3 regions of the Faecalibacillus sp. TM498 genome follow, and region 1 is predicted to be linked to each of the others. Evidence: riboswitches for the same ligand, from Rfam matches in the RefSeq annotation. Region 1 holds a riboswitch; each other region holds the start of a gene.
What was found. Region 1 has a riboswitch for cyclic di-GMP ahead of LJD32_RS02185 (SpaA isopeptide-forming pilin-related protein). Riboswitches for the same ligand answer to the same signal wherever they lie in the genome.
Positions count from the first base shown of each region.

Region 1 (10,953 bases):
ATATTCTTTCTTTAAAATATCGTTTTTTGATAACCCAAACCATCTTGTAGCTGTTGCTGTTGAAATATTGCCATCAATAGATAAAGACGCCTTATTGTCATAGGCTTTATCTCCTAGTGCTTTTGAAACATCTATAATGCTTGCTTTATATGTTAGATTTAAAGAATTTGTTTTCAAATAATCTAATGCTGCATTTGTAAATATAAACTTAACTTTTCCGTTTTCTTTTTCTACTTGAATATTCTTAAGAATCTCTTCATTTGTTATTTGACTATCCCATTTTTCAATTATATCTAATGAGTTATCTACATACTGTGTATTTTCAGGAAGTGTATCTTCAATAAAAACATTTTTTGCATCGGTTGGTACTTTTTTTACAATTAATTTCCAAGCCATTTCATCTTTATTACAAGAGCTACCCCAATAACCTTCTTTTTCAAGAAAAGTTTCAATTTTATAATCATAATTAGCATTACTTTCCCCTAATTTCTTTGTTTCATTAAAACATTCACCTTTATTTGCATAAGATGTTGTTGTTGATGGAATATTATCTAGAGATGTAATAACTTGTATAATAATAGTTCCTTCATTTACTTTTCCAAAGTCAAAAGTTAATTCTCTATCCTTTTGACTAAATATTGGTGTACCATTATATCCACTTTTAACTTGATATGATTTATAATTCATTCCTTCTGGCGTTGTATCTTTAACAATTAAATGATTTATACCATTTTCAGGAACATTAATTTTTATTTGCCATGCAACCTCTTGTGAATTTCTTGTTGTTAGACAAGTTTTTTCAATAAATTGATAATTTTCTTTTCCTACTTTAAATGAATCTGTATAATCCGTGTTTTGTGTATTACCAAAAGGATTAATAGTGAACGTATTACTCTTTGTAATAGCTGGCGCATTACTAGGATCTTCACCAAATTTAGTTTGGTAAGTAATCTTGTACTCCTTATCACATCCAGCAGGTACTTGGAAATTTCCAGTTGTTAAACTTTCCCATGTTAATCCTTCAATAGAAGGACTACATTTAAAACTTCCATCAATATATTCACCAATATTATCACCTAACGAGTCTTTAATAGTAGAACCACCAATATCAAAATTACCCCCAGGATTTAACGTAACTTCCCAATTGATAACCTTATTACTATCATCACCAGTAACACTATGCTTTTTTTCTGCCCAATTTTTCTTAGTATATTCTAATTTCTTATAAGAATTTTTTTCATTTGTTTGTGCATCACTCTTTACAGTTATGTTATTTCCAACTTTAGAATTCCAATCATCCGGATTATATGCAAAAACATCTTTTTTTACTTTTACTTTATATTTAGCATATAAAACTTCTTTATCATTCATACTTCCAATTGTATATTGAAATTTATTAGTTTCTTTTAAATTATTTGTAACTGTACCAGTATAAGAAATTGTACAGGCTTCATCTGTGTAAAATTGAACATCTCCATCTAATGTCATATTTTCATCCATTTGATCAGTCACAACAACGTTTGTTTGTGGACCAGTTGCTGAAACCTTTAATTTAAATTCTGCAGAAAGATTATCCCCATCACTTATAACCTTTCCTCCTGTTTTTTCAATATCTACCTTATCGTTAGATTTATCACGATCCATATCAATGATAAATTGACCAACACCTGGTAAGTCTAGTTTTCCTTTTCCACCTTCATGATTGTTTGTAAATGAATCACTCAAAGTTCCATTGATGATCAGTGAACCATGTCTATTTGATTTACTAAAAAATAATTCACTTTGATCTCCTGCATTATATTTAACTGTAATTGTATTACCTTTTATTTCAAAATGTCCTACAGTTTCCGCACCTTCTTTTAGTTCCTTAATTCCTTCTTCCATGGTTATTCCATCAGGCAAAGTATAAACCATTGTATTATTATCTTTTGTTGGAAACTGATTATCAATAAATCCCCATACTAGTTTGATAGAAATTGCTGAACCATACGGTATTTTGTTTTCTATATTCGGCTGTAAAATATGGTCTCCAATTTTAATATAACTTCTATCAACTACATCACTTGGTAGATTTTTATCAATAAATTGAGATAAATCTACCGATTCTTCAGCAAATGCACTAAATACATTTGTTGAAACTGCTGTTACTATCATGGCTACCACCAATAATAGTGAAAACAACTTCTTCTTTCTATTCATTATTCTTCCTCCCAATTTTACAAAACTATAAAAAAATATTGACGATAAATGATAATTATAAAGAAAAAGCCGCAAGAAAAGACTAAGTACACATTATCTGCAACTCAGCCAACTTCCTTACGGTTCAGTTCTGTAGCTTTGCGTCACTATTTTTCAATAGTTTTGCCTTTAAAATATATAATTTTTATAAACTAATATTATCACATAATTTCAACAAAAAATATTCTTTACGACCAAAATATGCTTTTTTTCGACCGAAAAATTTTCAACATAATAAAAGGGACTTTTTTGATATAACCATATATCATAAAAAGTCCTTTATAACTATTAAATTTATCTTATTATTCAGCTGAAATAGCTTCTACTGGACAAGTTCCAACACATGCTTGACATCCAATGCATGTATCTTTGTCACATTCCATTTTTCCTTCGTCATCAAATGCTAAAGCTTCTACAGGACAAACACCAGCACATGCTCCACATCCGATACAAGTATCTTTATCTACGTTCATATTTAACTCTCCTTTTCCTTTTTTCCTATAATTAGTATAACACTTTCCACTTTTCAGTCAATACAAAGTCACTATTTTTCATAGCTTTGAATACAACAATTTTCGGGTAACCATGTCATTAATTCTTCATTTGTCATATCATGAAAATAACTATGAATGACACGCACGATACCTCCATGACAAACAACTAAAATGTTTTTATCAGGATATTTATTTTCAAGTTCTTCTAAAAAACTATACACACGATGGACTACTTGGAATAAAGATTCTCCGCCTGGATAATGGAGTCCATGATTTTGTTTATAATATTGAAATTCTTCATTATTAGCAATTCCTTCAAATTTGCCAAAATTGATTTCTTGAATTCTAGAATCTATTTTAATTTCTAATTGATGATTTTCATTTATGATTTTTGCAGTTTCATGTGCTCTTTGAAGTGGTGAAGCAAAAATCATATCTAATGAAATATCTTTTAATTGTTCACTGGCCATTTTAGCTTGTTGCTTTCCTAAAGATGTTAATTCAACATCCGAAATGCCACAAACTTTATTATCAATGTTATAACCTGTTTGACCATGTCTTACTATATATAATTTCATTTTTTTATGTCCTTTATCTTCATTTTGTTTTATGTTATCATATTTTTGGTATTTTGAGAACAAATGAAAAAGGAGAAAATTACATATGGGTGGTATGTTTGGCGTTGTCAGTCGTAAAGACTGTGTCACTGATTTGTTTTTTGGTATTGATTATCATTCTCATTTAGGAACAAAAAAAGGCGGGATTGCAGTTTATGGAGAAAACGGTTTTAACCGTGCAATTCATAATATTTCAAATTCACCATTTAGAACTAAGTTTGAAAATGATATTAAAGAAATGTCTGGAAAAATGGGGATTGGTTGTATTTCAGACAATGAACCTCAACCTCTTTTAATCAATTGTCGTTTAGGTAGTTATGCAATTGTTTCTGTAGGTAGAGTTGCAAATATGGAAGAATTGATTCAAGATGCTTTTGATAATGGGCATACTCATTTTCTAGAGATGTCTGGGGGAGAAGTGAATCAAACTGAATTGATTGCTGCAATGATCAATCAAAAGGATACTTATGTTGATGGAATTATCAATGTTTTAAGAAAAGTAAAAGGTTCTATTTCTTTTATGTTGATGACAAAAGATGGTTTGTATTTAGTACGTGATAAATTAGGAAGAACTCCATTAAATATTGGTAAGGGGGAAAATGGATTCTGTGCTTCATTTGAAAGTCATGCTTATATCAATTTAGGCTATTCTTTATATAAAGAATTAGGACCTGGTGAAGTTTGTTTTATGACCAGTGAAGAAGTGAAAACACTTGTAGAAGCCAATGATAAAATGAAAATTTGTTCATTTTTATGGGTATACTATGGTTATCCAACAAGTTGTTATGAAGGACGTAATGTTGAAGAAATGCGTTATGAATGTGGTCGTTTAATGGCTCAAAGAGATGATATTAAAGATATTGATCTTGTAGCAGGTGTTCCTGATAGTGGAATTGCCCATGCGATTGGTTATTCAAATGAATCACATATTCAATATGGAAGACCTTTTATTAAATACACACCTACGTGGCCACGTTCATTTATGCCACAAATTCAAGCGGATCGTAATTTAATTGCAAAAATGAAATTAATTCCAATTGCTAGCTTGATTAAAGGAAAATCATTATTATTAATTGATGATTCAATTGTTCGTGGAACACAACTAAGAGATACAACTGAATATTTATATAACTCTGGAGCAAGAGCAGTCCATATCAGACCTGCTTGTCCTCCAATTATGTATGGATGTCCTTACTTAAACTTTTCAAGAAGTACAAGTGATATGGATTTAATTACACGTCGTGTTATTAAAAAACGTGAAGGAGAAAATGATATCAATATGTTAGAAACATATAGTGATCCAGATACTCCTGAATATAATGCAATGGTAGAAGAAATCCGTAAAGAACTTAATTTTACTTCTTTACGTTTTAATCGTTTGGATGATATGCTTCAAGCTATTGGACTTGATAGTGATAAGATCTGTACTTATTGTTTTAATGGTAAAAAATAATGCGGAAAGAAATTTCCGTATTTTTTTAAAATATATTTAATAGCTTTCTAAGGAGTGCTATAATATTGAAGAAAAAAAAAAGGAGACTATTATGAAATATTTAATTGACCCAATGGATTTAAGTGTAGAAGAAATTGATGAACTAATTGATATTGCGAATGATATTATTAAAGATCGTACACGCTATCAAGATGTTTGTCGTCATAAAATTCTAGCTACACTCTTTTTTGAACCAAGTACACGTACAAGACTTTCTTTTGAATCAGCTATGTTATCACTTGGTGGAAGTGTTTTAGGTTTTTCAAGTGCAAGCAATACAAGCGCTTCTAAAGGTGAAAGTGTTAGTGATACTATTAGTGTTGTTTCAAGCTATTGCGATATTATTGCAATGCGTCATCCAAAAGAAGGAGCACCTCTTGTTGCTACAAGAAAAAGTACAGTACCTTTAATCAATGCTGGAGATGGTGGTCATAACCATCCAACGCAAACTTTAACTGATTTACTTACTATTTATAGAGAAAAAGGTAGACTAGATAATCTAACAATTGGTTTTTGTGGGGATTTAAAATTCGGACGTACAGTTCATTCTCTTACAAAAGCAATGTCACGTTATAAAAATATTAAATTCGTGTTTATTGCACCACCTGAACTTAAAATTCCTGAATATTTAAAACATGATTTATTAGATGCTAAGAATTTAGATTATAAAGAAGTTGAAACGATTGAAGAAGTTATTGAAGATTTAGATATTCTTTATATGACACGTGTTCAAAAAGAAAGATTCTTTAATGAACAAGACTATATTCGTTTAAAAGATACATATATTTTAGATTTAAAGAAATTAGAAAAATCAAAATCTGATTTAATCGTTATGCACCCATTACCCCGTGTTAATGAAATTGCTATTGAGGTTGATGATGATCCAAGAGCTAAGTATTTTGATCAAGTTCAAAACGGACGTTTTATGCGTATGGCACTTATTTTAAAAATGTTAGGATTGGAAAATGAGGTAGAAAGATAATGAAGATAGATAGTATTAAAAACGGGATTGTTTTAGATCATATTACTGCTGGTAAATCTTTAGAAGTTTATAAAGCACTAGGATTAGATAAATTAGATTGTAGCGTTGCTATTATTAAAAACGTTAAATCTAATAAAATTGGTAAAAAAGATATTTTAAAAATAGATGAAGAGTTCACTTTAGATTTAGATGTATTAGGTTATTTAGATCCTAATATTACTGTATGTATTATTAAAAATGGTGAACTAGTTGAAAAGAAAAAATTACAACTTCCTAAAAAAATCATTAATGTAGAAAGATGTAAAAATCCTCGTTGTATTACTTCAACAGAACAAGGTTTAGATCATGTATTCTACTTAGCCAATGAAGAAAAACGTATTTATCGTTGTCTTTATTGTGAAACAAAAGTTGAAAAAAAATAGAAGCTTTGCTTCTATTTCTATGCTGGAGTAGCTCCAACGGTAGAGCAACTGACTCGTAACCAGTAGGCTGTGGGTTCAAATCCCATCTCCAGCACCATTATTAAAATCAACAAGCGTTGATTTTTTTATTATAATAACAAACATCAAATATAAACCTTTTCTTCCCATTTCATCATGACATCTTTTCCACGATGGGCTAAGCCTATATAAATCACTTTTCCTTTTAAATCATAATCATATCTTCTATCTTTGATTTGTTGAATAGCTTCATTTGATAATTTATCCAATGCTTTTTCAAAATCTTTTTTTATCTTCTTTGAAATACTTAAATTCAATAATAAACGATGTTTTCTTTTCATCATGAGCCTGGATAATGAGATCACATCTTTCTTTACCTTCTTCTCGATTATAAATAACTTTATAGTTATCTGATAGACATAAACACATTCCTAACATCATCATATGATAACTGTTTTCATTATTTAAATCATGATAGCTTGGAATCATTAATACATTTTGATAATTTTTGAAAAAATCATTTTTGTTTTCAGCAATCAAATTGTCAACAATGCGATCATATTATCCATTGTTCATTCCTAGTTGATGTTCCATTAATCTTATAAATTATCTTCTTACCTCATAATTTGGTATCGCAATTCTAAACTTTTCTTTTTTTGGATCAATTGCTTTTACTACTGTTAAATATCCAGCACTTACAAACATCCCCCATAAGTTAGGTGTATTTGCCACTTCATAAAAGCTTGTTTGAAGGACAACTCTTGTTTCTAAATAGTTATTCTTTATAAGTTTTTCATATTGTTTTTTAAAGTCCTAGTCTACTTTTTATATAGCTTGTTTAAGCATTGTATTAGCACTCGTATTGACCCAATAAGGAACAAGTACTTTTCTTCTTGCATAATTTAAAATAGACCATGGATTATAGATTTCTTTATCTCCCATTTTATAGCCATCATACATTTCTTTGACTTCATCATTTAATTCTAAATCATAATATTCAAGTAATTCTTTGGTTTCTTCTATACTGAATCCAAAATATTCACTATAATCATTATCAATTACTGTATACACATCTAAATTATTTAAATCACTGAAAATATTTTCTTTAGCCACTCTTTGAATTTCTGTAAGCATCGCATATTTTAAGCTGGTTGATGTTTTAAGAGAATTATGAAGCAATCCTGCAAGTCCTCCTCTTACTTCATCATAGAACCCTCCTGTATGTGCTTCTACAAATGGTGTATCATATTCATCTATGAATACCATAACTTCTTTTCCATAATAATCTTCCATTATTTCCATCAAGAATGAAATTGCATCATCTATTCCCTTAAGATTATTCTTGTTATTATCAGCTAATACTTCATAAGTCTTTCATAATTTATTTTCTTAAATCCCTTAAGATTTTCAAATACAAAATCATATTTATCCCATTGAATTTGTATTTGTGTTCTTATCGTCGAAACAACTGTTTCTTTATCTCTTTTGGCATCCGCAAAAGAGATAAAGATTGTTGGATATTGATTGATTTCAGCTACATAAGGTGTTTCCATGATTTTTGTACCTTTAAAGATTTCTTTAGAGTCTTTGGTAATATCAAAGAATTCTGCCATCATTGACATATTGATGGTTTTTCCAAATCTTCTAGGACGAGTAATCAATGTTACATCTGTTCCTCTATCTAAGAACTCTTTGATCATCAAGGTCTTATCTACAAAATAATAATTTCCTTCTACAAGTCTTGAAAAACTTTTCGTTCTTATTGGTATTTTCTTCATTTCTATCACCCTTTCTTTACATATTATAAACTATTTTAGAGATGTTTACTGATGAATATAAATTCAATTTTTAATTTGATCTATATTGAATATTTCATAGTTATGATTTTTAGCTTATCTAAATCTAATGGAAAATGGTAGTTGATTAAGTATATAGGAAAACTAGAGTAGAAAAATCACGATAACAATAAAAATAAAGGAGGAAAATCAAGACTGATCATCAGCCTAATTTTCCTCCTAAAAAACATTAGATATTTTAGAGGGGATATTGATGTGAAATCAATATCCCCTTAATAATTTAAAGTGATTTTTCTAAAACACGCGATTATTTAGAGCGCTATATAATCAATGTTATCTATTATTACTCAACGATCACTTTTAGCAACTAGAATAACTATTTCCCATTTAAGACATCTTTAATTGCTTGTAGATTTTCTTTAACACTATCATCATTTGGAATCATATAATAAAGTTTGCTATCAGGCATGTAAGCTCCACCTGTTTGCATAACTCCTGTTCCGGTAAATTGTTTTTGTTTAAACGTCCATGAAGCATTATCATTTATTTGCATTTTGATTAAATCTGTTATATCACTCGATGCCATATTTGTTTCAAAACATCCTGATATAGCTTTTAAAACACTACTATAATTAGTAATAACTGCAGGTGACATCATTTTATTAAGCATAGCCATTAAAACATCTTGTTGATGTTTTACACGTACATTATCTCCATCAGCAAATGAATGTCTTTCCCTTGAATAAGCTAATGCTTCTTTACCATTCATTTGTTGAAGACCTAATTTATAGGTATAACCACCCGCACTAAAATCTTGATCAACATTAACAGTAATACCACCCAATGCATCAACCATTGTGACCAATGATGTAAAGTTAACTCTTGCATAGTAGTTGATATCTGTTCCTAAAAACTGAGCCATTGTTTTAACCGTATTTTCAGGTCCAGCAATACCTGAATGCGTTAACTTATCCTTTTTTTTCATATTCGCAAGAGTTACGTAGTAATCTCTTGGAATAGATGTTAATAAGATCTTCTTTGTATTTGGATTAACAGTAACGATCATATTAACATCTGATCTAGATACTGTTGTAATACTTCCATATGTATCAATACCACTGATATAAATAATAAATGGTGTATTTGTTACAGAAACTCTTGTTGAAAAGTCTTTGACTTTTGTTTCTATGTCACTTGCCCATATTTCTTTAACTTCATTTTGAAAATCTGGATGATTTTCTTCAAACATACCATTATATGCTGTATTAATTAATATAGCATTAACGGTATTATTATAAAGATCATCCCCTAGTTTTGAATATGTCATAGCAACATCAAAATTCAAGCTTGATTCTTTCTTTTTAGCTTCAGCAATAACTTGATTCATATCTTTTTCTTTATCATATTGCAAACAATATTCAATCGATTCATTTTGTAATTCAGATAAACTATTTATTTTACTACTTTTTAATACAACAATTGCATAATGTGCAGATTTCGTATTAGAATTCGTAATATCATCTAATGTTGAATAACCTTTATTGATCATTACTGATCCAAAAACCATTAAAACACTTAATAATAAACTTATTACTTTACCAATAATCTCTCTTGGTTTTGTTTTACGATGATGTTCTTTTTTATTAGGTTTCATTAATGCATAATTAATAAAACCTAATAAAACAAGTATCATCCCAACCATAACAGCATATGTTGTTGGTAAAATATTAAGCTTAAAAATAAAAAATAATAATACTACTGTTGTAATGACCTGTATTCCTAAAATAACAGGCCAAGATATAATTTTCTTTATATTTTCCATAATTCATTTCCCTTTTATTTCTATGATGGTATTATTATACACATAAATAATTAAAAATTAAACCTTTTTTCTACTCATATATTTTAATTCAGCTAAACAAATAGGCTATTCGAAGTATCTACTGACCATTGAAATTTTAATCAATAATCAATTACTATTTTTTTATTTGAAGGTACGTAATACTTTCCAACAATATTGCCTCTTGCTTCAATAATATTATTATATTTCCATAATCTTTCATCTTCTATTAATTGGAATTCAAATTGCTGTTTTTCTTCATTAAGAATTATTTCATTTACAATAAAATGACACTCATATATTTTTCTTTTATTTATAAAATAATAACCTTGACAATAGTTGTGATTTATTCTCACTCTTGAAATTTCTAATAAGAGTTCTTTTTCTTTTACTTCTTCTTTGTCATCACTAATTGTTCCACAAATTTTTATTTTTGAAGGAAATTGATTTTTTTGTAAAAACTCGGCTATAAATTCTTTATTTGATATTATATGTTTTGAACATTTATCTTCTTTAAATTTTATTAAAAGCTCTTCATTTTTTAAATTATTAATAATTACTTTTTCATCGTCATTTAAATTATTAGAAATAAGTTTTTGTTGTAATTCAATGTAACCTATACAATCATCAATATTGATTCTTTTCGTAAAATCATCATAGGTTGCTTCATGAATTAATTTATTTATTGGAATAAATGTTTCAACAGAATATTTTTTTTCATCAAGTAACAACTGTTTTGAATCTTCTCCATATTTATAAGGTCCATAAAAGCCAAACGGTTCTTCTTTCAAAATCATCCAAATTACCTTAGCAAATAAGTAAACATCCGAAGCTTTAAAATCAATATAACTAAACGCTCCCAAATTACTAAATTCTGGTGGCGCGATTTTACCCGGGCCTATTCTTTCATTTAAATCTGTCAAATTATCAATATCGTTATCACAAAATATTAATCCAAAATCTGTTAAATATACTCTGTTATTTAAAATAAGAATATTATCTGGTTTAATATCTCTATGTTCCATATCTCGGGAATGCAATTGTTTTATAACTA
Region 1 is NZ_JAJDKB010000004.1:7,170-18,122, forward strand. Features, by position in the region: gene LJD32_RS02185 (SpaA isopeptide-forming pilin-related protein) at 1-2,199, opposite strand, end outside; cyclic di-GMP riboswitch class I at 2,295-2,376, opposite strand; gene LJD32_RS02190 (4Fe-4S binding protein) at 2,541-2,711, opposite strand; gene LJD32_RS02195 (histidine phosphatase family protein) at 2,783-3,310, opposite strand; gene LJD32_RS02200 (amidophosphoribosyltransferase) at 3,396-4,802, shown strand; gene pyrB (aspartate carbamoyltransferase) at 4,894-5,823, shown strand; gene LJD32_RS02210 (aspartate carbamoyltransferase regulatory subunit) at 5,823-6,245, shown strand; tRNA gene LJD32_RS02215 (tRNA-Thr) at 6,267-6,342, shown strand; gene LJD32_RS02220 (hypothetical protein) at 6,389-6,604, opposite strand; gene LJD32_RS02225 (PD-(D/E)XK nuclease domain-containing protein) at 6,540-6,752, opposite strand; gene LJD32_RS15240 (AAA family ATPase) at 7,089-7,556, opposite strand; gene LJD32_RS15245 (AAA family ATPase) at 7,619-8,041, opposite strand; gene LJD32_RS02235 (LCP family protein) at 8,436-9,881, opposite strand; gene LJD32_RS02240 (protein kinase) at 10,022-10,953, opposite strand, start outside.

Region 2 (10,953 bases), on a different contig from region 1:
GTTTGAATTTTTTAATTACTGCATTGAGTTCCTTTCTTTTATTAGAATTATTGACTTCTTCTTTTGAAACTTGATCGAATATCAAATATTCTTCTTTGGCATTATAGGCCTGTCTAAGTTCATCATCAAAGCTTAGTAAAGTTTCAAGTATCATGTTTTCAGTTACATGACATTCCATTATCTTATCATACTTGAACGTTTCATTGTCTATGTTATTTTTGGATTTTAACAGTATCTTGTAACGATGTTTCAATAATCTGTATTCTCTGGATTTTTTATTTTTAACATATTTACGCATAATTCTTTTTCGAGTATGATTGAGTTGATCATTTATTAGTCTGGTAACGTGAAAATGGTCAACAAGCAAGGTCGAATTTGGAAAATATGTCTTTAGTAAGGGTTTGAATATAAAGCTCATATCAGTGCATATGTATTCGACCTTTTTTCTTTCTTCCAAATCAATCTTAAATAGATAGTCAGACATGATATCATGTGTTCTGGATTCAACGATATCAATAATCAAATTGTTTTCAAAGTTCATAAGGATAGCAGGATATTTATATTTGGAGTTTCTAGAGAAATGAAATTCATCAATCAATAGAACTCTAGGAAGGCTATGTCTTTTAATTCTGACAAAAGTATCAAATATTTCCATGATTCTGGTAGAAGAAACACCAAACATTCTAGCAATGGAAGCATAAGTAGCATTATAAGGTTTTAACCTGTTTAGAATAGAAATGATAGCTGTTCTAGTAAAAGACCAATCACCATAAGCAATAGGATTTACATCAGAAAAAGAAGCATTACAGTCAATGCATTTATACCTTTTAACATAAGTAACCATCTTTACAGGTTTATCATTAACAGGTACAGATACAATAGATCTTTTCTTGTTGCCTTTACTAATGAAATGAGTGCTGCCACATGTAGGACATGAAAATCTAGATGGCTTGAATCTAATATCGATTTCATAATTAGATTCTTTATGATCTACAGTAAATGTTTCAACAACATCATCCTTGATATCAAATAGTTTTAATAATTCGTTGTTCATAATAATAATTTAATCAGGACCAGACAGTAAAATTGTATCAAAAAAGGGGATGATTCACATCCCCACGATAATTTAGAGGGTACTCCGCCTAATAATTTAGAGCGAACCTCTAAGCACCGGATAATTTAATATACCATGAAATTCATCCCACTTTTCTTTTATATCAAATTGACAAATAAGAAATGAATCTATATAATATAAGTAAATGATACTCATGGTCTCAATAATAAAAAGGAACGAAAAAAGTTTGAAAAAGTAAAGATTTGTAACTATGGCGGACACCCCTTATATATTTATGAACATATATTTTCTATAATAAATGTGTCAATAGATAGAACGGAGAAAGAAATATTAGTGCAGTTTAGATTTAAAAAATGTCGTTTGGTTTTGTAGGGTTGTCAAAAATTGAATAAGGATATAGAATAATAAAATTAAATAAAAAATATGTAAAAAACTGAGAAAATTTGTTATAAAAAATGGCTTTTGAAAAATTGAAAAAGCGTTGATTTTATGATAAGATTCTAATGAAGGATAATAGCAAAATTAGTGAAAGCTAATGACGCAAAGCTACGGGTCTAAGTACAAAAGTATATGATTGCCGGGCCGCCCAATTCAAAAAAAAGAATAGGCGGCTTTTTACCGTCTTATAGGAATAATTAATAAAATGATGAATATATATATTAAAATGGGAGGTAAAAATTATGCTGAAACGTATGAGAAGAATTGGTTTATTTGTTCTAGCAATAGCAGTAGTTATTAGTAGTGCAATTATTGCCTCTGCTAATGAAAGAAGTGGTACTACTACAGGAAGTGCAACAGCACAAACAACTGCTTCTAGTTATGTAATAGAAAATAAAAGTAGCGATAAAAAAGATATTACAGTTACAATTCAACATTATAATGGAAGCAAAAAAATCTATTCAGATGATGTGAAAACTCTATCTTATGGATCAAAAATCAACGATTACGCTAAAGCAATAAATTGGGATGTAAGTAGTGTAACTGTTGATGGAAATGCCGTATCAAATAAAAATTATATTGAATTGACAGGAACTGGAAGTGCAACGGTTGTAGTGAATTACACTGCCAAAGAAACAGATGTATTAGGAGATACTTCTTTCTATGATTACACAGTAAAAGCTGGTGAATCAAATGGAATATATTATTCTTTTAATATGTTAGGAGATAATACTAATCAAAGATTGACATCTGGTACATCTAGAAATTCATGGAAAGGTGTTTATTGGAATGGATGGCAAAATATTGAATATCAAAGTAGAAGTGATTTAGGTACAGGAAACAATTATGAAACATATTCTTATGAATTGATGAAAGATGACTATGATGTTAATGCTTATACAGGAAGCAGCAAAGTAATTAAAGGATTGTTGAATGGTATAGATAGTGATGGAAATGTAAAATTTAATTATACTGAACCAGGATTCTTTGTTAAGAGTAATGAAACAGTAACAATCAATGGAAAAGAAACTTATCTTAGACGTTATATAGATAGTATGAATTTGAAATTTCATAAAACAGGTGATACTTATAAATTAACTTCAGTTATTGATACAGCACAAAATAATAAAGAAGTGACAACAAGTGGTTCAAATTTCTTCCCACTTAATGATTATTCTACAGAAGGAACACCAAATTACTTTTTTGGAATGAGATATGATGTTGAATTCGCAATAGGTGATTATGTCGGTGATTTGACTTATAAATTTACCGGTGATGATGATATGTGGGTGGTTTTAGATAATACCAATGTCATTATTGATTTAGGTGGAATTCATGCTGCAGCTACAGATAGTGTTGATTTGTGGAGTAAATTAGGATTAACTCCTGGAAGTTTAACAGAAGATCAAAAAAATCAAACGCATAAATTAACAATTCTTTATATGGAACGTGGCGCTGGAGAATCTAATTGTCAAATGGAATTTACTCTTCCAAATGCAAAAGTTGTTGATGTTATAGAAAAGCCAAAAGCTGATTTGAATCTTCAAAAGGTTGATGAAAACGGAAATGGATTAAGTGATGCAGTATTTAAGTTAGAAAATGATTCAACAAAAGAAGCAAGTAGAGTTAAATCAACTAGTGATGGAAATATTACTTTTAGTGGTTTAAAAGAAGGTACCTATACCTTAACAGAAGTAAGTGCTCCAGATGGCTATTTAGTTTCTGATGATACATGGAAAGTAAGAGTTACAGTTGATAGCAATAATAATGCAGTTGCAAAGCTCTACTTGGTTAAAGATGATCAAGAACAAGAAGTAGCACAAACAAATGGTAAATATAAAATTGAAAATAAAAAGGTTCAAGAAATTATTGAAAACTCTTTACAATATGACAAGACTGCAAAAGTAAAAGATTGGGATGAAAGAACATATGATATTAACATTACTGCTAAATCTTTATCTACAAGTTCAAGCGTAGTTCAAAAAGAAGCAGTAGCTGATATTATGATGGTTTTAGATATTTCAGGTAGTATGCTTTACAATGGGAATAGTAACAATCCTACAGATAATGGAGGATTTAGAACTGTTGGAAAATACTGTGATGTAAAAAATAGTTTAGATGTTAATAAGGTGTATTATTATGATAATACATTAACAGATGTTTCATATAAGCATACTAATGGTAATGCATATACTTATAAAAACGCTAAATATCCAATGATTTATATAAATGATACATGGAAATATTATAACGGAAGTAGTTGGGTAAATGTACTAGATAAGATTTCAGGTTATTATGGAAATAAAAAGGATAACAACACAACAATTTATACATTGGATAGTGGATTAACTGGATTAAAAGAAGCATCTTTAGCATTTATTTCAGCAACAGCAGAATCCTCAGAAAATAGTAGAATTGGTGTTGCAACATTCAATGCTTATGGAAATAATTTAAGCAATCTAGTAAATGCAAGAGATAATAAAAATAGCTTAAAACAAACAATTGCAAGTATCTATGCAGCTGGTGGTACGTCTCCTCAAAAAGGCTTAAGTATAGCACAAACAAATTTAGCTAATTCTAAACGTACAGATGTTCCTCAATATGTTATTTTATTTACAGATGGGGCACCTTCTGAAGGCACGGATAAAAATGATTCCAAAGAAATAGCAAGACAATTAAGAGAATCGGGTATAACGGTATATACAGTTGGATTAAAGTTGAATGATGAAACATCTAATTGGTTATCTGAAAATATTGCATCAACAAATTGTGCTTTTACAGCAGCAAATGTTGATGAATTAAAGGTAATCTTTGCTAAAATTCAACAAACAATATCACAAAATATTGATATTAAAAATGCTAATATTTTTGATGTAATTGATCCACGTTTCCAACTAGTAGGTAATGATGGAAATGTTATAACGGATGAAGCGTTAAAACAAGGTGAAATAGAAGTTACAGGAACTAATGGCAAAGTTGGTATGGCGTATTATGATGAAGTTAATAATACCCAAGCAATTAGATGGACTGATCAAACGATTCCAAATGTTAATACTGGCGAATGGAACACAACAATAACTGTTAAAGCACGTGACAAATATATAGGTGGTAATAACGTTCCAACTAACGTAAGTCCAGATTCAAAAATAACGACAGGTTTTGGTGAAGCTGTTTTACCTCAACCTAAAGTGAATGTAAAAGTTGATATTGCAACCAGTAATGATGATATTTGGATCAATAGTGGTGAGACAGTTCCAGTTGATGATACTAATATTGGAAATAGTAAAGTCTTTGATATAGGAAATGTTGTTAATAGTAAAGGTAATGTTGTATATAAGTACAATGAATCAACGAAAGAATTTGAAAAAATTACAAAAGGCGATTTAACTATACAATGGTATACTGATGATCAATGTACATCAGAAACTACGAAAGATAAGATTTCTAAAGTTAAACCAGATGGTAGAACGGATTTCTTCTTAAAAGTAGGATATGATGGTGGTAGTGCTACTGATGAAAGTAACACAAATACCAATGGAAATAAGGTTGGTAATAGTGAATCTAATATAGGATATGCTATTAACGATGGTAAAAATGGTAATGACAAAGAATGTGTTACTGATTTTGAAAATTGTAAAAAGAATAAATCTGAATATGGTATTTATAGAATACATGTGAAATATACTTTACCTGAAACAGGTGGAACAGGAATTTATTGGTATATGGCAGGTGGTATGTTGCTTATGATGGTAGCAGCAGTTGCTATATATAGAAAAAGGTATTATGAGTATATGAACAAATAGTTTTCCTATTTATTCATAACTCTTATATATATAAAAAAAGAAAGGGAGATAGAATATGAAATTATTTAAAAAAGTTTCAGCAATGGTGGTTTCATTATTGATGGCACTAGCAATGGTAGTACCAGTAGCTGCCGCTAATCCAACAATTACAGTAAAAAACATTGCTACAGACGAAAATGTAACATTATCTTATTTAAAAGTTGTTAAACAAGATAAAACTACAAAAACAGGATGGGCTTTTGTTAGCGATGAAGTAACTAAAATTTTTAAAGAAGAGTATAAAAAAAATGATGCTCAAGCTATTTTAGCTTCATTAGCTAATAGTGCTGCTCATTCTAAAGCGTTAGCTAGATTAGGAAATTTAAATGGATTTACTAAATTTACAGATAACGCTGGAAGAAAAACTGAAGTAGATGGTGCAGGGTTATATGTTGTTAAAGTTGTAGATAACTCAAATAAATATACTTATAACGTTATGGCTGCTCCAATTAATTTTGATTATGCTGGAAATCCAGCAACATTAAGAAATGCTGAATTAAATGTAAAAAGATCAGAAACTAGATTAACTAAAACAGTTAATGATGCAGATGGTGCTGTACACAATGGTCAAACAGTGACTTATACAATTAATGTAAAAGTTCCTTCAATTGATCCAACTGCAACAAATAAGTTATTTAAAGTAACTGATGCATTAACAGGTGCAGAATACAAAAAAGATACAGTTGTTGTTAAATTAGGGGATAGTAAAATAAATATTGCTCCTACATTTGATGATGCAACTAATTCATTTGAATTAGATTTATCATCTTTCATTGATGATACAAACAGTAATGCTGGAAAAGATGTTACAATTACTTATGATGTATTAGTAACTTCTGAAAATGATAAAGTAACAAATACGGCTAACGTAAGTCGTACAGGTTCAGAAAATTATTCAAGTGATTCTGTAGATTTATATGAAGGTGCAATTACTTTAACAAAAACAAATGATTATGAAAAAGAAAGTGATAAAAAATTATTAGCTGGTGCAGGATTCAACGTATTAGATAAAGATGGAAATGTTCTTAAATTTGTTGATAAAGGTAATAACACTTATGTATTAGCTAAAGATCAAACAGTAACTACTGGTGTCGTAACTGAAGTTGTAACTGGTGCAAATGGTCAATTAGTAGTTAAAGGTTTAGATAAAGGTGAATATCAATTTAAAGAAGTTACTGCTCCTGATGGATATTCTATTAATGAAACTAATTCAAGTGCTACTTTAACAATTACTGGTGATAAAGCAACTGCAGAATTTACTGCTGATACAGATATGAGAGATACAGAAGTGGGTGCTTTACCTGAAACTGGTGGTATTGGTACTACAATCTTTACAGTAGGTGGATGTGCAATTATGGTTGCAGCTGCTGCATTATTCTTTATGAATAAAAAGAAACATGAAAAATAAAATAATTATCAGAGGCTTTTAGCCTCTGATTCTTAAAATGATATAAGAATAAGGAGAGTCCAGATGAAAAAGAAGTTAAGCAATATAGTTATAATCTTGATATTCGTTGCTGGTTTGTCCTTATTGGTATATCCATTTGTTGCCAATAAGTGGAATAGTTATAGACAGGATCGTTTAATCAGTAACTATGAAAAGATAGTAAGTCAAAAGAGTGATTCAATAGATTATGATGCAGAAATGAAAAAAGCAAAGGCATATAATGATGCTTTAGCACCGCATATTTTGCCGGATTCATTTATTAAAGCAGAAAATCAAAAGTCAGAAGATAAGTCATATATTTCAGCTTTAAATCTTGCTGGTGATGGAATAATGGGTATTGTTGAAATTCCTAAAATAGATGTGAAGTTACCTATTTATCATACAACGAGTGAAGAAGTATTAAGTAAGGCTGCTGGACATTTGGAAGGAAGTTCTTTACCTGTAGGGGGTAAAGATACGCATGCAGTTATCTCTGCACATAGGGGGTTGCCAAGTGCAACATTGTTTACTGATTTGGATCAAGTTAAAAAGGGAGACCACTTTTTAGTCCATGTTTTGAATAAAACTTTATGTTATGAAGTAGATAGTATTGTTGAAACTGAACCTGATGATACATCAGCTTTGGCTGTGCAAGAGGGAAAAGATTTAGTTTCGTTACTTACATGTACACCTTATGGTGTGAATACTCAACGTTTGATTGTAACAGGTCATCGTGTTTCTTATAACAAATCTGTTGTAAATAAGGAAAAGAAAAATGGTTTTACAAGTCTTCATACGAATTATTTGTTATGGGTTATTGTTGGTTTAGCTGTTACTGGTGGTTTTATCTTTATTTTATATAAAAAGGATAAAAAGATGAGATCTAAGGAGTAGTTATATGAAAAAGAGATTACCGAGTATTTTGGTTGGATTGTTATTCTTAGTTGGGTTGGGTATTATGATTTATCCTACTGTTTCTAATCAATGGAATACTTATCGACAAAATAAATTGATTAGTAATTATGAAAAAATAGTTGATGATATGTCTGATGAAGACTTTAGTCAAGAATGGCAAAATGCACAAGCATTTAATGAAACAATAAGTGGGAATAATGTTTTTGCTGATGTGTTTGGTGAAAAGTCCAAGGATAGTGAAAATAGTGAATATAATCGAGTTTTAAATATGAATAATGATGGAATCATGGGATATATTTCTATTCCTGAAATCAATATTAAATTAGCTATTTATCATGGGACAAGTGATGATGTTTTACAAACGGGTGTTGGTCATATTAATGGGTCTAAACTTCCTATTGGAGGTGAAAGTACACATTGTGTTTTAGCAGCGCATAGAGGTCTTCCTAGTGCAGAATTGTTTACTGATATTGATCAACTACAAACAGGTGATAAATTTTATTTGCATATTTTAGATAAGGTTTTAGCTTATGAAGTAGATCAAATTTTACCAATGGTTGATAAAGATGATCATCAAACTTTACAAAATGCTTTGTCTATTACTGAGGGTCAAGATTATGTTTCATTATTTACTTGTACACCTTATGGAGTGAATAGTCATCGTTTAATTGTAAGAGGACATCGTGTTGAATATAATGGTGAAGAAGATGTTAAACAATCTGTTGGAGATAGAATGTTAGAGTCTATTAAAAACTATTATATGTTGATTTTAGTTTTAGGTTTATCAATTACGATACTTGTTATTATTATAATGAGATATGTTTTTAATAAAAAGAAATAAGGGAGGATATGAGGATGAAAAAGAAATTTTGTAAGTTATCGGCTATCTTTATAGCGTTGATAATGATGTTTACGGTTGTTGTTTTACCAAATGTTGAAGCAGCATTACCTGTAGATGTTAATAAAAAATGTAGTTTAGAAATTTCAATTAGCTCTCATAGTTATGCTGAGGATTTATCGAAAAATGATGTTCAGGCGGATCTTTATAGGGTTGCTTCTATTAGCCAAGGTGGCAATTATACCGGTTTAGATGCCTTTAAAGACATTGATTGGTCAACTGTTAAATATGATGCAACTCAATCAGCGAAGACTTGGAAACAAAGAGCAAGTGAAGCTTCTAAAGTCATTAAAGATGCTACTCCAGCTTATACAGCAACTTTAAAAGGCGGATATGTTAAGCTAACAAATTTACAAACAGGACTTTATTTAGTTGTTGTTAATGATATGAATAGTCAATATTATTCTTATAAGTTTACACCTTATTTAGTTTCTCTTCCAAATAATTATTATTATACAACTAAAAAGGATGATACATGGTATTATGATTTAGTTGGTTCGAAAGCTATTGGTATTAAAGCTGATCGAGAATTAAGAATGAGTTCTATTCAAATTACTAAAAAATTAACAAGTCAAAATACAACTTTAACAACAAATGCAACATTTGTTTATCAAGTTGATATTGAAACAATTGAAAATCAAAAAGAAACAAGATTTATTACTTTAAATTTTGATGAAGTAAAAGAGAAAACAATTAGAATTGCCGATATTCCAGCAGGTTCAAAAGTAACTGTTACGGAAGTTTATACAGGAGCTGGTTATGAAATTGTTGGTGATTCTAAAAAAGTTTTGGAATCATTAGTGGCAGATGAAGATAGTCAAGAGATTGCAACGGCAAGTTTTGAAAATAAAGCTTCTAATGAAATTCATGGTGGTTATGGAATTGTTAATAATTATAAATATTCAAAAGAAGATCAAGATTATACAGTTAAACAAAGTAAAGAAAATAAGACAGTTCAAGAGTAGGAGGATAGAGATATGAGAAAATTAAACAAAAAATTAGTATTATCTATTGTTGCTCTTGTGATGATTTCTACTTTAGGTATTGGTAAGGCTTTGGGATATTTTACGACTCATACGAATGCAACTGGTGGATATAAAATGAATTTAGGTTTTACAGATACAAAGATTGAAGAAGATGTTGATAAAGATGGGAAACATGTTGTGATTACTAATGTTGGTGATTATGATTGTTTTGTGAGAATTAAAGTTTTTGCAGCGGATAACCTTAAAATTAAATATAATTTAGGTAAGAATTGGCAAGAAAGTGATGATGGGTATATTTATTATAATAAAGTGCTTTCTTCTAAAGATAAAACAAGTGAATTAAATATTAAATATACACTACCTGAAGTAAATGATGATAATAAGGATAAAGATTATAATATCGTTGTTATTCAAGAATTTACACCGGTTGTTTATGATGATCAAGGAAACTTAATTGCTAATTGGCAACAAGTTTATGAAACAGAGTAGGAGGTTATGGTAATGAAAAAAGTGAAATCGATTTTTATGAAACCTACAATCCTTCTTGGTATAGCTGCTGTTTTATTACTTGGAAGTGGTGTAGGAAGTGCACGTGCAGCACTCACATATTATAGTGATCAATATTCAGCTTCTATGGATATGTCTACAATTGGAGTTTCTTTAAAGGAGAATGGAAAGGTTGTTAGTTCAAAGACGTATGATGATCAAGGAGATGCAACAACTAATGGTGAAGGTAAACTTCTTCAAAATTTATTAAAAGATGATGAAAAGTTTGTTTTAGGAAAAACTTATGATGAAAAGTTAGCTGTAGAAAACAGTGGTAATATTGATACTTTTGTAAGAGTTGTTTTAACAAAGAGTTGGCAAGATAAAGAAGGGAAAAATGTTGATTTATCACCAGCATTGATTGAATTAGGATTTAATCAAGATGGATGGGTCATTAATGAGGCTCAATCAACAGATGAACGTGTTGTTTTATATTATACAAAGGTAGTTGAAAGTAAGAAAACAACACCGGATTTTATGAAAACTATTCGTATTAGTAATCAATTGTCAACAATGTATACGAAAGTAGAAGATGAAAAAACAATTAAATATCAGTATACTTATAATGGATATACATTTACATTAGATGCAGAAGTTGATGCAGTACAAACTCATAATGCGAAAGATGCTATTAAGAGTGCTTGGGGAATTGATGTGAATGTTAATGACGATGAAACTGAATTGAGTTTAGGATAGGAGGGTACAGATGATGAAAAAAAGAATTTTGTGCCTTGCTATGGCACTTATGATGATGGTTGGTACTTTTTCAACAGTTCAAGCTAAAGAATTAGTAGGAAAAGATCATTGGAAAGTTTCATTTGATGGTA
Region 2 is NZ_JAJDKB010000030.1:121-11,073, forward strand. Features, by position in the region: partial or broken gene LJD32_RS09725 (ISL3 family transposase) at 1-1,054, opposite strand, end outside; cyclic di-GMP riboswitch class I at 1,581-1,665, shown strand; gene LJD32_RS09730 (SpaA isopeptide-forming pilin-related protein) at 1,756-5,316, shown strand; gene LJD32_RS09735 (SpaA isopeptide-forming pilin-related protein) at 5,372-6,763, shown strand; gene LJD32_RS09740 (class C sortase) at 6,827-7,675, shown strand; gene LJD32_RS09745 (class C sortase) at 7,680-8,537, shown strand; gene LJD32_RS09750 (DUF5979 domain-containing protein) at 8,552-9,559, shown strand; gene LJD32_RS09755 (hypothetical protein) at 9,572-10,069, shown strand; gene LJD32_RS09760 (hypothetical protein) at 10,082-10,822, shown strand; gene LJD32_RS09765 (hypothetical protein) at 10,836-10,953, shown strand, end outside.
Region 2: it holds a riboswitch for cyclic di-GMP, as region 1 does, so the genes downstream of both, LJD32_RS09730 (SpaA isopeptide-forming pilin-related protein) here and LJD32_RS02185 (SpaA isopeptide-forming pilin-related protein) in region 1, are expected to answer to the same signal.

Region 3 (10,953 bases), on a different contig from region 1:
AACATATCATTATGATTATACAACAGCTGCCATGTTAGTTACGGTATCAAATGTTTTTGGAGCTTTCGTTCAACCATTTATTGGGATGTTATCGGATAAAAAGAATAGACTATTATATATGACATTAAGCGTATCACTTGCTTCAGGTGGAATGGCAGTTACGGGTTTTATTTCTAATTCCTTTGGATTATGTATTGTAGTCATTATTAGTGGAATTGGAGTAGCGATGTTCCATCCTCAAGCTGCCAAACTTTTCAATAGTGTTTCTAGTAAAAATGCGAAAGGAAAAGGAATAAGTATTTTCTCTTTTGGTGGTAAGGTTGGTTTTACATTAGGACCAGTTTATACAGCTTTTTTAATGAATTTATTTGGGATGAAAGGAACAATTCTTTTCTTGATTCCTGGCATTGTTTTTGGAATTGTTTGTTCTTTCTTTAATAAAGATTTTGAAAATTTGGATGTTTTAGAAGTTGAAAAGAAAGAAGAAGTAAAAAGTGAACAAAAGGATGATTGGAGTGGTTTTATTAAATTATGTGGTGTTGTTTTTAGTCGTTCTATTCTTTCTAATGGAATTTCCACATTCTTAGCGTTTTATTTTATTCAACAATTTTCTAAATCAAATTCATTCGCAAGTATGTTATTGAGTGTTTTTTATGGAATAGGATCGATTGCTATTCTTTTAGGTGGAGGAATTGCCGATTGTTTTGGACATCGTAAAATGGTACGTCTTAGTTTTTGTATCTTCTTACCTGCAATCTTTATTTTTACTAATACAAGTCATTTCGTGATTGCCTTAATAATGCTTATTTTCATGACATGTGGTGAAAGTCTTTCTTATAGTCCAATGGTTGTTTTAGGATAAAAGTATATACCTAATCATACTGGATTTGCCTCTGGTATTGCTTTAGGTTTAGCGGTAAGTATTGGCGCAGCATTATGTCCTGTTCTTGGATATGTTTCAGATGCTTATGGTTTAAATTATGCTTTTATTATTATGACAATTGTTTGTGCAATTGCTCTTGTTGTTCAATGTTATTACCAAATGTGGAGGAAAAATGAAGAAAAGTGGTGTAATCAAAACGTACATATACTTTATCAAATAGAAAAGAATCACCAAAAGATTTTAATGAATTTTTTAAATAAATAGATTAAAATAAAAGAAAAGGGGTGATTGGATGCAAGATTATAACTCTTATGATTTATTTGTGAAAAATCCACGTATTCATACCAATTTTCCTTTTCTTGCTCTTGATTGTAATAATAAAAAAACAATTCCACCGCGTATGCGTTTTCAAGAAATGCATTGGCATGAAGATATGCAAATAACTTATGTTTTAGAAGGAATTATAAAAATTATTTCACTTGGAAAAACGATAGAAGTTCATCAAGGAGAAGCTGTTTTTATTTCTCAAAGAGTATTTCATCAGTTTATCGAAGTAGAAACAGCACATTATCGTTCTTTTCTTTTTCCAAAAAGTTTTATTAATTTTTATGAAAAAAGTCCTATGGAAAAAGAAATTGAACAAATGAACATTGGAATTTGTCTTTTAAAACAAAAAGAAATAATCGACATTATTAAAAACATCAATCATGTATCTTTTGAATTTTATCAAGAAAAACATAAAGAATACTATTTAGCAACACAACTTGTTCAATTTATGTATTATCTTTTATTACAAGCAGATCATGAAGAAAATACTTTACAAGATTATCATCATAGTTTACAAAATGTCTCGCTTTTATTCATTTACATTATCAAGAAAATATTTCTCTTGAAGAAATTGCTTCTTATGGAAATATGAGTGTTGGTCATTGTGGAAGACTTTTTATGCAAGTTCTTCAAACAACACCGTATGAATATTTAATCAATTATCGTATTAAAAAAAGTTTAGAACTATTAGGAAAAGAAAAAACAATCATTTCACAAATTGCTTTAGAAGTTGGTTTTAACGATGTCAGTCATTTTATTCAAAGCTTTAAAAAAAGAATGAGCATTACACCAAAACAATATCAAAAACAGCTTTTTAGTCATCAAAATAATATACAAGATATTTAGGAGAAAAGATTATGTATTATCAAACAACATATAAATCACCCTTAGGAATTTTATATTTAGTAAGTGATGAAGAAAATTTAATAGGATTGTGGTTAGAAGGGCAAAAATATTTTCAAGCAACATTAAAAGAAGAACCCATTATTAATGATCAAATAGAAATACTGCATAGAACAAAAGAATGGTTAAATCGTTATTTCAAAGGAGAAAAACCAAATATTAAAGAACTCTCATTAAAACCACAAGGTAGTGATTTTAGACAAGAAGTGTGGAAGATACTTTGTGAAATACCTTATGGTGAAGTCACAACTTATGGAAAAATTGCAAAAGTTGTAGCTCAAAAAATGCATAAAGAAAAAATGTCAGGACAAGCAGTAGGAAATGCTGTAGGGCATAATCCTATTTCAATTATTATTCCTTGTCATCGTGTCGTTGGTACAAATGGCAGTTTAACGGGATATGCAGGAGGTATTGATAAAAAAATCGCTTTGTTAAAACATGAAGGTGTGGATATGACATATTATTTTAAGCCTAAAGCCAGATGATTCTGGTTTTTCTTTTAATTTACTTTTATTATAGTATAATAAAAGTAAAGGTGAGAATATGAATGCATTAAAAGAAACAAAGAAAAAACATTTATTAGCTATTTTAAAATATCTTTATCTTCATAACAGTTCAACAATGAATGAATTGGTAGAAAATCTACAATTATCCCAACCAAGTATTCGTAATATGGTAAGAACGCTTCAAGAAAAACAATTGATTCAAGAAGTAGGAAATGATTTATCAAGTGGAGGAAGATGTCCAACACGCTTTGCATTAAATGAAAATAATTATTTGATTCTTTGTCTTTATGTTCAAGTAGATAAAGTTATTTATCAATTAAGAAATTTTAATGAAATAAAAAAAGAGAGTATTCTATTTTATCAAAGTGAGGATGAATTGAAAAAGACTATCAAAGATTTAATTGATCAAGAAAAGATACATTGTTGTCAAATAGCAGTAGAAGGTATTGTTTATGAAGATGTCTATGTAACGGATCATCATAATGTTCTTGAAAAACATCAATGGTTAAAAGATATCAAAAAAGAAATAAACATTCCTCTTCAATTACAAAATGATGTTAAGATGATTCATCAAGGATGTTATTTTACTTATCAACAAGATTCTACTTATTATTTGTATATTAATGAAGTAGGTATAGGAAGTTCTTATTTCTATAAAGATGAACCACTTTATGGAAGAAGTGGAATCATGGGGGAAATAGGGTTGATATCTTTAAAAGGGAAAACAATCAATCAACAAATTCGTGAATGTCAAAACCAAGAAGAATTTAATGAGATTCTTAGTTTGTTGCTAAGTATAGTTTTTACAATGATTGATCCAAAGCGTTTAGAACTCTCATTAGATTTAAAATGGCGATATGAAGAAAATATTATTGAAAAAGTATTAAATGAAATAAATCAAAGTTGTTTTGAAAATCTTTATTTTCATGAAGATGTTTCTTCTATGCTATTTGATGGATTAGTTTATAGAGGGGTTGTTTATTTATTAAAGGAAAGGATTGAAAGAAATGAAAAAATATGAAGCAATTATTTATGATATTGATGGAACTTTGTTAAATACATTGAATATGAACATGTATCCATTGATGAAAATCATTAAAGAAGAAACGGGAGAAGATTGGACATTTGAACAAGTTTTAAAATTTGCAGCCTATCCAGGTATGAAGGTCATGGAAGAATTAGGTGTTAAAGATCAAGAAAAAACCTATGCTAGATGGGTGCAATATGTTAATGACTATGAAGAGGGAGCTACTTTATTTGAAGGATTTGAAGAAGTTTTAGAAACCTTTAAAAATCATAAAATTAAACAAGCAATCGTTTCTTCAAAGTTAAGAGATCAATATGAAATTGATATTGTTTCTAAAGGCATTGATCAATATATGTCAGCTGTTATTTTAGAAGATGATACAACGCATCATAAACCTCATCCAGAGCCTTTATTAAAATGTATAGAAAAATTAAATTTGAATTCTGATGAGGTGATTTATATTGGAGATGCCTATTCGGATTATCAAGCTGCTTTAAATGCCAACATTGATTTTGGACTAGCTAAATGGGGAAGTGTTGCTTGTCAAGATATTCCTAGTCAATATACTTTTGAAAACCCAATAGATTTACTGAAGTTACTTTAAGATTTTCAATAATATAATGAATGGTTATTTATGTTTTTAAGTAACATGATTGATTTTGATAAATCATACACAAAATTTTTAACAATTATTATTTCTTAAGAAATAGTCCAGAATATCTTTAAGAATTGTTTAGAATTAGTTCATGACTTGTTCATATAACTTTCTTATTCTTTTGTTTGTAAAAAGGAGGCAGTTATATGAAGTTAAGATACATTTATCGTAGTCTTTTATTTGTTATAGGAGTATTTTTTATATTATTAGGATTTGTTGGATTATTGCTTCCTGTTGTTCCTCAAGTACCATTTTTTATTATTGGTGCGATTTGTTTGATGGAATCATCAAATCGAATTAAAGAATGGGTCAAAGGACATGAATTATATCAAAAACATTGTCAAAAGATTATTGAAAAATCACACTTTTTAAAGCGAATACTGAATTAGTATTCGTTTTTATTTTCAATAAATTGACATAGATTGTTGGGTAAAATATAATGAAGATAACTTAATAGGCAAAGCAATTGAAAAATTGTGACGCAAAGCTATAGGGTCTTTAAAATGACAGCCAGTTGCAACTATATTAAACAGGAAAACCATACCTTTGTGCATATTTTTCCTGTTTTTTTGTAGGAGGGCAGTTATGGAAAATAAAAAAATCTATATAATAATTCAAAAAAAGAACATCGTTTAGGGTGGAAAATTATTTTTACCATTTTAGTAGCTGCTTTATTCCTTTCAATTTATACATTTATTTTACAAAATAATTATAAAAAAGAATTTTATTAGTAGAAGATAATGATTTAAATGCTGAAATAGCAATAGAACTTTTAAATGAAGAAGGAATGTTTATTGATCGTGTTAAAAATGGTGTAGAGTGTATTGAACAAATTGAAAAACAGCCCACAGATTATTATTCTTTGATTTTAATGAATATTCAAATGCCTATTTTAGATGGTTATTATACTACTCAAAAAATAAGAAGAATGAATGATCCTATTAGATCACATATTCCAATTATTTCGATGACAGCCAATGCTTTTGCCGAAGATAAAAAGAAAGCTTTAGAATTTGGAATGAATGATCATATTGCTAAACCAATTGATATGAATATTGTTATTCAAGTTTTAAAGAAATATATTTAATGTTAATTAATTGTTATGATTTAGATTGCATTCTTAACAAAATAAGCATAAAGAACTATAATTTCTTGGGGAGATTTATTTATGTGGGTTTTATATGCGTTTGGATCAGCTTTGTTTGCAGGAATTACATCAATTCTTGCCAAGTGTGGAATTAAAAAAACAGATTCTCATGTAGCAACAGCATTACGTACAATTGTTGTTTTGATTTTTTCATGGTTAATGGTTTTTATTGTACATAGTCAAAATCAGATTTCAACAATTTCAACAAATACATGGATTTTTCTAATCTTATCTGGTTTTGCGACAGGATCATCATGGCTTTGTTATTTTAAAGCTTTACAATTAGGAGATGTTAATAAAGTTGTTCCGATTGATAAATCAAGTATAATTCTTACAATTGTTTTAGCTTTTATCTTCTTAAAAGAAGATATGACTTTATTAAAATGGATGTGTGTTATTCTAATTGGTGCAGGTACGTATTTAATGATTGATCAAAAAGAAAGTTCAACAACGACACATCATAAAAGTTGGTTGATTTATGCTTTACTTTCAGCTGTTTTTGCAAGCTTAACATCTTTACTTGGAAAAGTAGGTATGCAAAATATTGACTCTAATTTGGGAACATCTATTCGCACTGTAGTTGTTTTAATCATGTCATGGGTCGTTGTGTTTGTTGTAGGAAAACAACATACCATCAAAGAGATAGACCGTCATGAATTACTTTTTATTTGTTTGTCAGGAATTGCTACAGGGTTATCATGGCTTTGTTATTACAAGGCTCTTCAAGAAGGACCAGCAAGTATAGTTGTACCAATTGATAAATTAAGTATTGTTGTGACAATTATTTTCTCATATGTTGTCTTCCATGAAAAACTAAATAAGAAATCATTGATTGGATTTTTGATTCTTGTTGGTGGAACATTATTAATGTTACTTTAAATATGGCGAAAGCCATATTTTTCTTTTCAAAAGAAATAATATCCTTTAAAATAAATAAAGGTGAAAAGAATGCAAAAACAATTAATACAATGGTATCAACAAAATAAAAGAGACTTTCCTTGGAGAAAAGACCAAAATCCATATCATATTTGGATCAGTGAAATTATGTTACAACAAACAACGACAGAAACAGTTATCCCTTATTATGAGCGTTTTCTAGAAAACTTTCCTACAATTGAAGCACTTGCCAGTGCTTCTTTAGAAGAAGTCTATAAAATGTGGGAAGGTTTAGGATATTATCGACGTGCGAAGCATTTACATGAAAGTGCTCAAATAATTGTAGAAAAATATCAAGGGAAATTTCCTTATGAATATAATGATATTTTATCTTTAAAAGGAATTGGAGAATATACTGCCGGTGCTATTAGTTCAATTGCTTATGAAAAGCAAGTTCCAGCTGTAGATGGCAATGTTTTAAGAATTATCAGTCGCTATTATTTGCTTAAAGAAAATATTGCAGAAACAAAAGTACAAAAGAAAATATATCAAATAGTTCAAGAATTGATTTTAAATCAAGATGCTTCTGCTTTTAATCAAGGAATGATGGATTTAGGAGCAACGATTTGTAAACCTGTCCATCCACTTTGTTCTCGTTGTCCGATTCAAAAAGAATGTTTAGCTTTTAAAAATAAACAAATGGATGTTTTACCTATTAATATAAAAAAAATAAAAAAACAAGAGATAAGTTATATTACAGGAATCATCACTTATCAAGATAAATATTTACTTATTCAAAATCCACCAGGGGGATTATTAGAAAATCTTTATGGTTTTGTACAATATGATGTTGAAAGTCCCTATAGTTTTGTTTCTTCTTTTCAAGAAAAGTATCATCAAGATTTAATAATTCAAGCACATATTAAAGATATTAAACATGTTTTTAGTCATCGTACATGGTTTATGCATGTTTATCATTTTGTTTTAGAACATGAAATAGAAGGAATGTATACTTTAGAGGAAATAGAGGCGTTACCTTTATCAACTGCCCATTTAAAAGTTTTAAAAGCGTATCTAAAGTTCATGTAAAATACAAATAAAATAAATATAATAGTTAAAGGGTGTGATGCTATGAAATTATTTAAGAAAGAAAGTAAAATTGAAAAAGAGGAGTACTTTTCTTTTTGTGTTGAAGGAATTTATGAACATAAAAATGATGAATTGTTTGTTTTAGGAATAGTTGATGGAATTATACAAAAATTAGATTCTTTATTTTTGATAGGTCCTTATGGCTATGAAGAAAAAGTAGAGATTCAAGAGTGGATAGAAGTAGATTCTAAGCAAAACTATTATGCATTATTGATTGATCAATGTTTTCAAGAAGAAATAGATCAAGGTTATATCTTTACGAATAAAAATAATCATTTAGCTTCTTCTCGAGAAGAAGTTTATAATCCTTATCTTCAATTTTTATTAGACCAAGTTAATTGTCAACACTATGATTATTTAGATATTTTATTTGAACAACTTGCGACAAGAGCTTATTTTTTAGCTGTATTTGATTATCAAGATTTTCCTATTTATCAAATAAATGATAAAAAATATTATCCAATTTATACAAGTCAATTAGAAATGAATAAAGATCAAAAATGTAAAAATAAAAAAGGTTCAGTTTATAGTTTTGATGATTATTCTAGAATGTGTTTAAATCAAGATAAACTTGATGGAATTATCATTAATCCTTATCATAAAGAAAGAAGTATTGTTTTAAATAAAGATGTTATTCAACATATTAGAACAATTAAAGAAAAAAATATAAAAACATATGCGAAAGCTAAAAGTTATCTTAAAGATAGGAAAAGGAGACAAAAGTATGAAATTGATTATGAGAGCTGATGATTTAGGATTTAGTGAAGCAGTCAATTTAGGAATTTATAAAGCAGTTAAAGAGGGTGTTATTACAAGTGTTGGGATGATGACAAATATGGAACATGCAAACCATGGGTATGAACTTGTAAAAGATTTTGATATTGCTTTAGGGCAACATACAAATATTTGTGCGGGAAGACCCTTAACTGATCCTAAGCTTATACCATCTTTAGTTCAAGAAAATGGTGAATTTTGTTCATCAAGAGAAATTAGAAGTAGAAAAGAAGATACAGTAGTTATTGAAGAAGCTGAGATGGAAATTGAAGCACAATATTTACGTTTTAAAGAAATCACTGGAAAAGATCCTGATTATTTTGAATGTCATGCTGTTATTTCACAAAAATTTTTTATAGCTTTAAGAAATGTGGCTAAAAAATATGGTCTTTTTTATGAAAATGTTTTATTTGATCAAGAGTTTGAAAAAGAAAATAATATTTATGGTATTGCAATGGCCAAGCTTAATGAACAAATGCTTTATGATCCAAAAGAATATATTGAAAACAGTTTAGAATTTATTAGAAATCATGATGTATCCGTGATGGTTTTCCATCCAGGGTATTTAGATCAATATATTCTAACACATTCATCTTTTACGCTTATTAGGGCAATGGAATGTGATTTTCTATGTTCATCATGGTTAAAAGATTGGCTTAAAGAGTATCAAATTGAATTAACTGATTTTAGAAAGGTTAAAAATGCATAGATGTTCATGGGTCAATGATGATCCTCTTTATATTGATTATCATGATCATGAATGGGGAAAACCTGTTTATGATGATCAAAAATTGTATGAAATGTTTTTATTAGAGACATTTCAAGCAGGGCTTTCTTGGATCACTATTTTACATAAAAGAGAAGCTTTTAAAGAGGCTTTTGATCAATTTGATGTTAATAAAATAGCAATGTATGATGATTGCAAAATAAATGAGCTAATGAATAATCCAAAGATTATTCGTAATTCTAGAAAAATTAAAGCAGCAGTTAAAAATGCACAAATATTTATTGAAATACAGAAAGAATATGGTTCTTTTTCTAAATATTTATGGGCTTATACAAATGATAAAATTATTTATGAAAAAAAAGAAAATGAAACAACGAGTACGTTATCAGATCAAATTTCTAAGGATTTAAAGAAAAAAGGTATGTCATTTGTAGGAAGTATTACAATCTATTCTTATTTAGAAGCAATTGGGATTTATAATCATCATGATAGAAATTGTTTTTTACATCTTTAAAGAACAGTTTCTTTTTTTGTATTATTAGGTATAATAAAAATAAGGTGAGTTTAATGCAAAAAAAGAGACAATTAAAAACTTGTATTGTTGTTGTCGTTTTAATGTGTCTACTAACGATCTCCATGACATTTCAAACAATTTGTGTAAAGACAATCAGTGATAATTATATTAATTCACTTATTGTCAATCAAATTATTGATTTAATTATAGACGAAGAAACAGATGCAAATTTTCAACAAATAAATCAGTTACAAAATAAAATAAAAAAGAGTGATGCTCTTTATCAATTAAATAGATATGCTTTTGATCAATCTATGCGAAATACCAATAAAAATAAAATAAAATTAGATCAAAAAGAATTACAAAAATTTTCTACATCATGTAAAAAAATGATCAAAGATGAATTGAATATATCTATTGAAGAAAAACAAATTATGAATATTTTAAAACAAAATCAGTTTTGGAATAAAATGATTCATCGTATGAAAAATAAATTAAGTTCTTTTTCAAAAATCTTTGTTTTTATTTATTCGATTATGCAATCAATATTTTTTAGAATAATTATTTTATTGTGGATATTATTATGTTTTTTTAGATTATATAATTTAAATAAATCAAGTTTTTCTTTGGCTTTTTCAATAGTTCTTTTAGTAAAAGCCTTGATTGATTATATGATGATAGGATTAATTGAAATATCAAAATCTTTTTATATTAAGATGTTAAATATTCCTATTTCATCTATAAGTATTGATTCTTATTTGATTGTGGCAATGGTATCTTTAATGATTGGCATGATTCTTTTTGTTTGGCATATATATAAGGCAGAGTAATCTGTCTTTTTATTTATAATTTTTTATCTATTTGATAACAAATTATAAATTGTATGAATTTATACAATATCACTAGACAAACAAAATTGTATACAATATAATGTTAGCAATACAAATAAGAAAGGAAGGTTTTATATATGACCGAAAAAAGAGTTTACAATTTCTCAGCAGGTCCTTCAATGTTGCCTGTTGCTGTACTTGAAAAAGCAGCAAAACAAATGTTGAATTATGAAGGCAGTGGTATGTCTGTAATGGAGATGAGTCATAGATCCTCTTCCTACTTAGATATCTTTGAAAAAACAAAAGGATTATTAAAGAAAGTGATGAATGTTCCTGAAAATTATAAAATTGTTTTTATTCAAGGGGGAGCAACTCAACAATTTTCAATGGTTCCTTTAAATCTTTTAAAGAATGGGAAAGCTGATTATGCGATTACAGGTGCTTTTAGTAAAAAAGCAGCTGCAGAAGCAAAAAAATATGGGGATATTCATATTGTTTATGATGGTAGTAGCAATGATTTTAAACATATTCCAACACAAGATGAATTAGATTTATCTAAAGATGCATCTTATTTACACATCTGTGCTAATAACACAATTTATGGAACAGAATGGAAATATGTACCTGAAACAAAT
Region 3 is NZ_JAJDKB010000050.1:3,941-14,893, forward strand. Features, by position in the region: gene LJD32_RS12285 (MFS transporter) at 1-862, shown strand, start outside; gene LJD32_RS12290 (cupin domain-containing protein) at 1,176-1,802, shown strand; gene LJD32_RS12295 (helix-turn-helix domain-containing protein) at 1,829-2,056, shown strand; gene LJD32_RS12300 (methylated-DNA--[protein]-cysteine S-methyltransferase) at 2,068-2,598, shown strand; gene LJD32_RS12305 (ROK family protein) at 2,657-3,640, shown strand; gene LJD32_RS12310 (HAD family hydrolase) at 3,627-4,250, shown strand; gene LJD32_RS12315 (DUF454 family protein) at 4,448-4,690, shown strand; cyclic di-GMP riboswitch class I at 4,748-4,823, shown strand; gene LJD32_RS12320 (response regulator) at 5,023-5,388, shown strand; gene LJD32_RS12325 (EamA family transporter) at 5,470-6,327, shown strand; gene mutY (A/G-specific adenine glycosylase) at 6,397-7,413, shown strand; gene LJD32_RS12335 (SseB family protein) at 7,456-8,220, shown strand; gene LJD32_RS12340 (ChbG/HpnK family deacetylase) at 8,198-8,956, shown strand; gene LJD32_RS12345 (DNA-3-methyladenine glycosylase I) at 8,949-9,488, shown strand; gene LJD32_RS12350 (hypothetical protein) at 9,542-10,318, shown strand; gene serC (3-phosphoserine/phosphohydroxythreonine transaminase) at 10,456-10,953, shown strand, end outside.
Region 3: it holds a riboswitch for cyclic di-GMP, as region 1 does, so the genes downstream of both, LJD32_RS12320 (response regulator) here and LJD32_RS02185 (SpaA isopeptide-forming pilin-related protein) in region 1, are expected to answer to the same signal.